DNA from 2 places in the Variovorax sp. RA8 genome. Region 1 is predicted to be linked to the other one. Evidence: predicted binding sites of a transcription regulator. Region 1 holds the regulator's gene; the other holds the start of a gene.

Region 1 (4,978 bases):
CCGGTCAAGCTCAAGGCCAACCGCTTCGGCTGCTACCTGAGCCCGCTCATCAAGCGCCAGGTCTGCGGCGGCGACTTCGAGACGACGGTGGAGCGCAGCAGCTGGGGCATCACCTGGGGCATCCCCTTCGGGTTCGAGGACAAGGTGCGGCTGCTGGTGCAGGTGGAGGCGGTGAACATCACGGGCGGGCCGGGCTGAGTCCGAAGCCGGCTGGTTGGAAAGCGGAACTTCCCGAACTGGTCACAGGTTGTGGCCACCTCGGCCTTCTCTACAGCAAACTCTCCGGCGCCAGCGGCGCCAGGATCTCCAGCATCACGCGGTCCCAGAGGGTGGAGTCGGGCTCGCTGGTCAGCACCTGCTCGACGCCGGCCTCCTCGCTGACCCATTCGATGCGCTCGGTGCCCGGCGCGAAGCGCACCTTGTAGGCGCCCTGCTGCTTGAGCACCTCGATCAGCTTGAGCACCTGCTGCGCCATCTGGGGGCTGAAGATGATCAGCCCGATCTCGGTGTTGTGCATGTCGGAGCGCGGATCGAAGTTCATCGAGCCGACGAACAGCGTGCGTCCGTCGATCACCGCCGACTTGGCATGCAGGCGCCCGATCTGCGTGCCGAAGAGGCCGAGGCGCACGCTGCGCCGGGTGCGCTGGGAGCTGAGTTCGTAGATCTCGGCGCCGAGCCTGAGCATGTCTTCGCGGTAACGGCGGTAGCCGGTGTGCACCACCGGCTCGTCGGTGGCGGCCAGCGAGTTGGTGACCACGCTGATCTTCATGCCGCGCCGGCGCACCTCGCGCATCGCCTCCAGCCCGCCCTTGCCGGGGATCAGGTAGGGCGAGACGATGGTCACGTCGGAGCGCCCACGGCGGATCTGCTCGATCACGTTGTAGCGCACGCTGTCGACGTCCAGCAGCGGGATGCCGCCATAGGTCACCTGCCTGCCGATCACCCGGTCGGGCGAATCGGCGTAGGCCTCTGCCCGGGTCCAGATCAGGTCCAGCCTGCCGGCCTTGATGTCCTCCACGAGGGGGCTGTAGCCCAGCACGTCGTTGGGTGCGGGCGGGCGCGGGGGTGGCGTGGTCTGCGGACCGCTCAGCGCCTCGAAGCGGCGCTGGCGTTCCTCGCGCGGCACGGAGGATGCCACCACGGTCTCAATGGGGCGCACGTACTCGCTGTTCCAGTATTGGTCGAACAGGCTGGCCAGCCGCGGGATGAGCGCCCCGGCGACGAAGGTGTCGAGGTCGATGAAATTGGCGCCCGCCGTCTGCGTGAAGTACTCGTTGCCGATGTTGCGCCCGCCGGCCACCGCCATCGCGCCGTCGGCGATGAAGAGCTTGTTGTGCATGCGCCGGTTCACGCGGCTGAAGTCGAACAGTGACGCGGAGAAGCGCCCGAGCATGCTGCCGCGCCCGGCCGGGAAGGGATTGAACAGGCGCAGCTCCAGGTTGGGCGTGGCGGCCAGCGCCAGCAGCAGATCGTCCTCGCCCGAGGTGTAGAGATCGTCCATCAGCAGGCGCACGCGCACGCCGCGCAGGGCGGCGTCGCGCAGCGTGCGCAGCAGGTAGCGGCCGGTCTCGTCGTTGTGGATCTGGTAGTACTGCACGTCCAGCGTGCGCTGGGCCCGGCGCGCCAGCTCGAGCCGGGTGTCGAGCGCGAAATCGCCGCCGGGCATCAGGCGGAAGCCGCTCAGGTCGGGGTCGGGCTGCGAGCTTTTCGCGATGCGGCCCAGCGCAGTGTCAGGAGACAGCGGCACCGCCCTGGAGGGCGTGCGCTCGAACTCGGCAGGCAGCACGGCACAGCCGCTGGCCAGGAAGAGTAGCGCCCCCAATGCCAAGCCCAGGCGCACCCACTGCGGCCAGCGGCTCCGGCGCGCGCGCATCGCTACAAGGCCTTGCGCAGGTTGGCAGGCGCGATGCGCAGCGCCTCGCGGTACTTGGCCACCGTGCGGCGCGCGCACTCGATGCCCTGCTCCTTGAGCATCTCGGAAACCTGGCTGTCCGACAGCGGCTTCTTCACGTCCTCGGCGCTCACGAACTGCTTGATCAGGGCGCGCACCGCGGTGCTGGAGGCGTTGCCGCCGGTCTCGGTGCCCAGCGCCGAGCCGAAGAAGTACTTGAGCTCGACCGTGCCGTAGGGCGTGGACATGTACTTGGCAGTGGTCACGCGGCTGATGGTGGATTCGTGCAGGCCCAGCTCGTCGGCGATCTCGCGCAGCACCAGCGGGCGCATGGCGAGCTCGCCGTGGACGAAGTAGTTCTTCTGCCGCTCCACGATCGCGTTCGACACGCGCAGGATGGTGTCGAAGCGCTGCTGGATGTTCTTGATGAACCAGCGCGCCTCCTGCAGCCGCTGCGACAGCGCCTGGCTGCCCTCACCCTTGTGCGCCTTCAGCGCGCCGGCGTAGATGTCGTGCACGCGCAGCCGCGGCATCACCTCGGGGTTGAGCATGACGCGGAACCTGGCGCTGGTGCCGTGGCCCACGCGCGTGACGATCACGTCGGGGATGACGATGTTGCGCTCGACGTTGGCGAAGCGGCGTCCGGGCTTGGGCTCCAGCCGCGCGATAAGCTGCAGGGCGGCGCGCACTTCCTCCTCGTTGCTGCGGGTGAGCGTGGCCAGGCGCTTGAAGTCGCGCTTGGCGAGCAGCTCCATCGGCTGCTTGCAGATTGCGATCGCGGTCCGGCGCACCTGCTTCTCGTCCTCGGTGTCGTCCTCTTCCTGCTGCGCGCGCAGCTGGATGGCGAGGCACTCGGCCAGGCTGCGGGCACCGACGCCGACCGGCTCCAGGTTCTGCAGCAGGCCGAGCGCGACCTGGAAGTGGTGCACCAGCTCGTCGAACTGTTCGTTGTCGTCGCCGGCCAGGCCGGAGGCCAGGGCCGGCAGCGAGTCCTCGAGGTAGCCGTCGTCGTTGAGCGACTCGATCAGGAAGCGCAGCGCGGCGCGGTCGTTCTCCTCCAGGCGCAGGCTCAGTGCCTGGCGATGCAGGAAGGACTGCAGCGACTCCTGGCTGCTGGCGAGTTCGGTCGCATCGGGGCGCTCGTTGTCGCCGGTGCCGCTGTTGCGCGCGGGCGCGTCGCCGCCCCATTCGCTGTCGTCCGGCGCGAGGTCGACCGTGCCGTCGCCTTCCCAGTCGGGCTCGCTCTCCGGGCCTTCGGCGGCCGCGGCTGTCTCGCTGTCGGCGGGGGAGGCCGGCGCACTGTCGGCGGACGCCGCAGCGGGGGTCGCGACGAACTCGGACTCGCTGTCGACCTGGCGGTCATCGTCGCGCACCGGCGCGTCGGCCGAGTCGAGCCCGAACTCTTCGCGCGGCGCCTCGTCGGCCGTGCGCTCCAGGAAAGGGTTCTCGTCGAGCATCTGCTCGACTTCCTGGCTCAACTCGAGCGTCGACAGCTGCAGCAGCCGGATCGACTGCTGCAATTGCGGCGTCAGCGCGAGGTGCTGCGAGACGCGCAGCGAGAGCCCTTGCTTCATTGAATGACAAGCCCTTACATCCGGAAGTGCTCGCCGAGGTAGACGCGCCGCACCTCGGCGTTGTCGACGATCTCCGATGGCGTGCCTTGTGCCAGCACATGCCCGTCGCTGATGATGAAGGCGTGATCGCAGATGCCCAGCGTCTCACGCACGTTGTGGTCCGTGATGAGAACGCCGATGCCGCGCTCCTTCAGGAAGTTGATGATCCGCTGGATCTCGATCACCGCGATCGGATCGATGCCGGCGAAGGGCTCGTCCAGCAGGATGAAGCGCGGCTGGGTGGCCAGCGCGCGCGCGATTTCGACGCGGCGGCGCTCGCCGCCCGACAGCGCCAGCGCAGGAGAATCGCGCAGGTGGTCCACGCGCAGGTCGTGCAGCAGCTCGCTCAGGCGTTCCTCGATGCGCTGCTTCGACAGCGGCAGCGGCCGGCCGTCGCCGTTCGGCTCGCGCTGCAGTTCGAGCACCGCGCGCACGTTCTCCTCGACCGTCAACTTGCGGAAGATCGAGGCCTCCTGCGGCAGGTAGCTCAAGCCCATGCGGGAGCGGCGGTGGATCGGCATGTGCGCGATCGGCACTCCGTCGATGCTGATCTCGCCCGCGTCCGCACGCACCAGGCCGACGATCATGTAGAAAGAGGTGGTCTTGCCGGCGCCGTTGGGACCCAGCAGGCCGACCACCTCGCCCTTGTCGACGCCCAGCGAGACGTCCTTGACGACCTTGCGGCTGCCGTAGGTCTTCTGCAGGCCGCGCGCCTCGAGGCGGCTGCCCGTCGCTTCGCCGGGGCCATGGGGGGCCATATCGGGGTCCGCCCTCACTTGCGTTCTTCCCCGCCGAGGGTGGTGGTCGAGCGCAGGCCGCTGCCGCTCGCCGGTGCTGCGGCAGGCGCCGCGGGCGGCCGGGTGCCGGGAGCCGGCGCCGAGGCGGCCGGCTTGGGCGTGAGGATGGCCCGCACGCGGCCGCCCTGCGCCGCGACGCCCGCATTGGGCGGCAGCGAGGAGCCGTTGACGGTGAAGGTGTCGTTGCTCTGGTCGTAGACGATCAGCGGCCCGCTGCTCTCGTCGTTGACGGTGGCGCCGTAGAGGCGGCGCATCACGGCGCGCCGGATGAATTTCACGTTGTCGGCACGGCTGTCGTACTCGATCACCTCCGATTCGCCCTCGATCCACTCGTCGGTGCCGGCGTCGCGCTTCTGCTTGTAATAGGCCAGCTTGCCGGGCGCTGCCGTGACCACGCCGTACTGGTAGCCCTCCGGGTCCTGCCGCACGTCGATGCGGGCGCCGCGGATGATGATCGTCCCCTTGGTCACCACCACGTTGCCGGTGAAGACGCTGGTCTGCTTGAGGTCGTCATAGCGCATCGCGTCGGCCTCGATGTTCATCGGCTTGGTGCGGTCGGCCTTCTCGGCCTGCGCCAGCGGGAAGAGCCCGGCCAGCATCAGGACGAATACGAAAGCACGACAGAAGTGGGTAGGGCGGAGGGGAATTGCGAACGAAGTCATAAAGGCACGAAACTT
Region 2 (4,978 bases), 2.8 Mb from region 1:
CGCCAGCGGCGGCATGAAGACGTAGAGCACGCCCGAGGCGCTGCCGACCTTCTCGGCCGCAGGGCCGTTGGCGCGGCGTGGGTCGCGCACCTCCACGCACAGCGCGGTGCGCGTGACCCAGTGGGCCGACTCGCCGCGGTTTGGAGGGCGCACCGTGCCCGGCTCCAACGCGGCCTGGACGCGCGCCGCGACGGGATTGCCGTGCGTGGCCTGGAAGCGCACCGCGGCCGGAGCCTGCTGCGGCGTGCCGAAGCCATAGGGCACCTCGGCGAGGTCGGGCGCATTGCCCAGCATGCCCTCGTAGCGCTCGCGGAACAGGGCCGAGGCCGGCAGGGGTGCACGTGGGGCGTTGGGGTCCCGTTCGATGAGGTAGGGGTAGTCCCCCTTGCTGGCCCAGGGCTGCGAATCCAGCGGCAGGCGGTAGCCCATCGGCGAATCGCCGGGGATCAGGTACAGGCGGTCGTCGCGCAGGAACCACGGGCCGGTCTTCCACGCCGGGCCGGCGAGCGCGGGCGCATCGGTCTCGGCGTTCGCGGCCTCGAGCGGCAGCACGTAGCCGACGACGGCATCGAGCTTCTGCGTGAACACGCGGCGCAGGCGCACGCGCTCCATCTCGTCGTCGAGCTTGGAGTCGAAGGGATCGACATTCACAGGCAGGCGGCGTTCGCGCCAGAGGTAGTAGTAGACGTCCTCGTGGCCAGGCTGCACGAAGCGGTCGGTCAGGCCCAGCTTGCGCGCCAGCGCGCGGGTGAAGCGCTGCGCGTCTTCGCTGGTGTACTGGGTGGGATGGCGCTCGTCGGCGAAGAGCTCGGGCCGCTGCCATACGGCCTGGCCGTCCGTGCGCCAGTAGATCGACAGGGCCCAGCGCGGCAACTGCTCGCCCGGGTACCACTTGCCCTGTCCGAAATGGAGGAAGCCGCCCTGGCCGTATTCGTCGCGCAGGCGTTGCACCAGCGCGGTCGCGTAGCCGCGCTTGGTGGGGCCGAGCGCATCGGTGTTCCATTCGGCCGCGTCGCGGTCGGTGGTGGCGACGAAGGTGGGTTCGCCGCCCATGGTGAGCCGCACGTCGCCGGCCGCAAGGCGTGCATCCACCGCTTCGCCCAGCGCCAGCACCTCGGCCCACTCGTCGTCGGTGTAGGGCTTGGTCACGCGCGGCGACTCGTGGATGCGGGTGACCTTCATCTCGTGGGCGAAGTCCACCTCGGCCTCGTCGACCGCGCCCTCGATCGGCGCGGCGCTCGACGGCGTGGGCGTGCACGCCAGCGGAATGTGGCCTTCGCCGGCCATCAGGCCCGAGGTGGCGTCGAGGCCGATCCAGCCGGCGCCGGGCAGGTAGACCTCGCACCAGGCGTGCAGGTCGGTGAAGTCGACCGTGGTGCCGCTCGGGCCGTCGAGTGCCTTCACGTCGGGCGTGAGCTGAATGAGGTAGCCCGAGACGAAGCGCGCCGCCAGCCCTACGTTTCGCAGCAGCTGCACCAGCAGCCAGCCGGAGTCGCGGCAGGAGCCCGACCCGCTGGCCAGCGTCTCCTCGGGCGTCTGCACGCCGGGCTCCATGCGGATCAGGTAGTTGACGTCCTGCTGCACCTGCTGATTGAGGCCGACCAGGAAATCGATGGTGCGCTGCGTCTTGCGATCGATCTTCTCGAGGTAGGCGGCCACCAGTGGGGTGGCGGGTTCGGTCACGAGGTAGGGTGCCAGCTCGCGCGCCTGCGATTCGGTGTACTTGAAGGGGAAGTTCTCGGCCTGCGGCTCGAGGAAGAAGTCGAAGGGGTTGTAGACCGCCATCTCGACCACCAGGTCGACCGTGACCTTGAACTCGCGCGTCTTCTCGGGGAACACCAGCCGCGCGAGGTAGTTCGCGAACGGGTCCTGCTGCCAGTTGACGAAGTGCTGCTCGGGCTCGACGCGCAGCGAATACGAGATGACGTTGCTGCGGCAATGCGGCGCCGGACGCAGGCGTACCACCTGGGGCCCCAGTTGCACCGGCCGGTCGTACTTGTAGTGGGTGACGTGGTGAAGTGCGGCGTGGATGGACATTTTTTTCGATGGCGTCGAAGCGCCCCTGAACGAGGACGCATACTAGCTGACACGCTTAGCAATTAGCGCGCCACAGAGCGCAGCAGGGAGGGATTGCAGCATGTCATCCGTGAGTGTTTCGTGACGGCCGACGCGCAGGGCCGCGGCCTGGGTTCCTTTGCCCTGATGGGCGGCTCGGTGCTGGGCGCGGCGGTGCAGCTTCAGCAGCCAGCTTTGTGGGAGCCCGCCGCTTATGCCGGCCTGCTGCTGGCCGCCGCGGCGGGCTGGCTGTTGCTGCGACGTGTGCGGTGGTGGTTCTTGCCGCGGCTGCTGCTGCCGGCACTGCTGCTGGTCGGCGCGCTGGCCGGGGCCGGTCTGGCAGGCTGGCGCGCCTGCGCCTATGCGGCCGAGGCACTCGACCCCGCGCTCGAAGGCCGCGACCTGGAGGTGCTGGGCGTGGTCTCGCAGATGCCGCAGCACGGCGATGGAACGGTGCGCTTTCTCTTCGATGTCGAGCGCGCCCGTTGGGCTGGCGATGCCGGGAGCGACCTGCCGCGCGCGCCCTCGCGCGTTGCGCTCGGCTGGTATGCAGACAACACCGGCCTTTGGGGGCGCGCGCCCGAGGAGTCCTCGCGCGCCGAGCCCACCGCGGCGCCGGGCGGCGTGCACGCGGGCGAGCGCTGGCGCATGACGGTGCGCCTGAAGGCGCCGCACGGCAACCTGAACCCGCATGGCTTCGACCAGGAACTGCGGCTCTGGGAGCAGGGCGTGCAGGCCAGCGGTTATGTGCGCACGGGCGCGCGGGATGCGCGGCCACAGCCGCAGGGCCAGACCTGGCGCCATCCGGTCGAGCGTGCGCGCGAGGCCGTGCGCGACGCGGTCTTCGAGCGCGTGCCCGAGCGCCGGCAGGCCGGCGTGATCGCGGCGTTGGTCACGGGCGACCAGAACGCGATCGAGCGTGCCGACTGGGACGTGTTCCGCGCCACCGGCGTCGCGCACCTGATGTCGATCTCGGGCCTGCACATCACGATGTTCGCCTGGCTCGCCGCGTGGGTGGTGGGGGCCGCCTGGCGCCGCAGCAGCCGCCTGATGCTGTGGCTGCCCGCGCCGCACGCGGCTTTGATCGGCGGCGTGTTGCTGGCGGCGCTGTATGCGCTCTTCAGCGGCTGGGGCCTGCCCTCGCAACGCACGGTGTGGATGCTCGCCACGGTCGCGCTGCTGCGCCTTTCAAGGCGGCAGTGGCCCTGGCCCTTCGTCTGGCTGTGCACCTGCGCGGTGGTCGTGGCCGTCGACCCGTGGGCGCTGATGCAGGCCGGCTTCTGGCTCAGCTTCGTCGCAGTCGGCGTGCTGTTCGCCACCGGCGCCGCCGATGAGGGCGGCACAGGCATCGCGACGCGCCTGGCGCGCATGGCGCGCGAACAATGGGCGGTGACGCTGGCGTTGACGCCACTCAGCCTGCTGCTCTTCCAGCAGGTCTCGAGCGTCGGGCTGCTGGCCAACGCCATCGCCATTCCGTGGGTCACGCTCGTGCTTACGCCGCTTGCCATGTTCGGCGTGCTGCTGCCGCCGCTGTGGGACCTGGCCGCCCGGGCGGTGCAACTACTGGCGCTGGTTCTGCAGTGGCTGGCCGAACTGCCGCTGGCCACGCTGTCGGCACCGGCGCCCGCGCTCTGGGCCAGCGTCGCCGGCGTGGCGGGCGGGGTGCTGCTGGCCATGCGCCTGCCGAGGGCGCTGCGCGTACAGGGGCTGCCGCTGCTGTTGCCCGCGCTGCTCTGGCAGGCGCCACGGCCTCCGGCGGGCGAGTTCGAGCTGCTGGCCGCCGACATCGGGCAGGGCAACGCGGTGCTGGTGCGCACCGCCACCCACGGCCTGCTGTATGACGCCGGCCCGCGCTACAGCCTGGAAAGCGATGCCGGCCACCGGGTGCTGGTGCCGCTGTTGCGCGCGCTGGGCGAGCGGCTGGACACCGTCGTCCTGAGCCACCGCGACAGCGACCACACCGGCGGCGCGCCGGCAGTGCTGGCGATGCAGGCCGAGGCCGAACTGCGCAGCTCGGTCGAGGCCGGGCATCCGCTGCAGCATCTGCGGCCGGTGCAGCGCTGTCTGGCCGGCCAGGCCTGGACGTGGGACGGGGTGCGCTTCGAGATCCTCCATCCCCAGGAGGCCGACTATGCCGGCTTCACCAAACCCAACGCGGTCTCCTGCGTGCTGCGCATCGGCAACGGGCGCGCCACCGCGCTGCTGGCCGGGGACATCGAGCGCCTGCAGGAAGCCGCGCTGACGGCGCGCGCGCCCGACCTGCGAGCCGACCTGCTGCTCGTCCCGCACCATGGCAGCAAGACCTCGTCGAGCCCCGCGCTGCTCGAGGCCGTGCAGCCGCGCGTGGCGCTGGTCCAGGCCGGCTACCGCAACCGCTTCGGGCACCCGGCCGCGGAGGTGACGGCGCGCTATGCGGAGCGCGGCATTGCCGTGGTCGACTCCGCGCATTGCGGCGCGGGCCGCTGGTCCAGCCTGCATCCGGCGGCCGTGCGCTGCGAACGGCAGGAAGGCCAGCGCTACTGGCATCACCGGCTCCAGTGAACGCCGTGTGGGCGCCGCGTTGGGGTTAGCGTGAGCACGGCCTCTGGCCTTGAACTTGCTAAGCTACGGCCAAGGAGATCGGTCGCCCATGCACAAATTCGACGAGATGTACGAGCAGCTGCCCTATCAAGGCGCCGCGATCCGGAATCACTACAAACGCTACGACCAGTGGCTCGCGAAGCAGCCCCCCGAGGTGATGCGTTCGCGGCGCGAGGAGGCGGAGATGATCTTCCGCCGGGTCGGCATCACCTTTGCCGTCTACGGCGCGAAGGACGAGGACGGCTCGGGCACCGAGCGCCTCATTCCCTTCGACCTGCTCCCGCGCATCATCCCCGCCCATGAATGGGAGAGCATGGAAAAGGGCCTGGTGCAGCGCGTGACC

What was found. The regulator sigma-54, encoded in region 1, starts transcription at its own class of promoters, with help from an activator protein. The targets are predictions, from matches to a motif close to TGGCANGNAANCTGCTTT.
Region 2: a site for sigma-54 is predicted at 2,093-2,110, ahead of E5P3_RS14445 (transglutaminase family protein). Genes of this name have one in related genera too.

What each region holds. Positions count from the first base shown of each region.
Region 1 covers NZ_LR594662.1:5,873,984-5,878,961, reverse strand. The annotation lists gene E5P3_RS28000 (YceI family protein) at 1-198, shown strand, start outside; gene E5P3_RS27995 (phospholipase D family protein) at 269-1,873, opposite strand; gene E5P3_RS27990 (RNA polymerase factor sigma-54) at 1,876-3,465, opposite strand; gene lptB (LPS export ABC transporter ATP-binding protein) at 3,480-4,262, opposite strand; gene lptA (lipopolysaccharide transport periplasmic protein LptA) at 4,277-4,963, opposite strand.
Region 2 covers NZ_LR594662.1:3,068,026-3,073,003, forward strand. The annotation lists gene E5P3_RS14445 (transglutaminase family protein) at 1-2,037, opposite strand, end outside; gene E5P3_RS14450 (DNA internalization-related competence protein ComEC/Rec2) at 2,203-4,596, shown strand; gene E5P3_RS14455 (circularly permuted type 2 ATP-grasp protein) at 4,685-4,978, shown strand, end outside.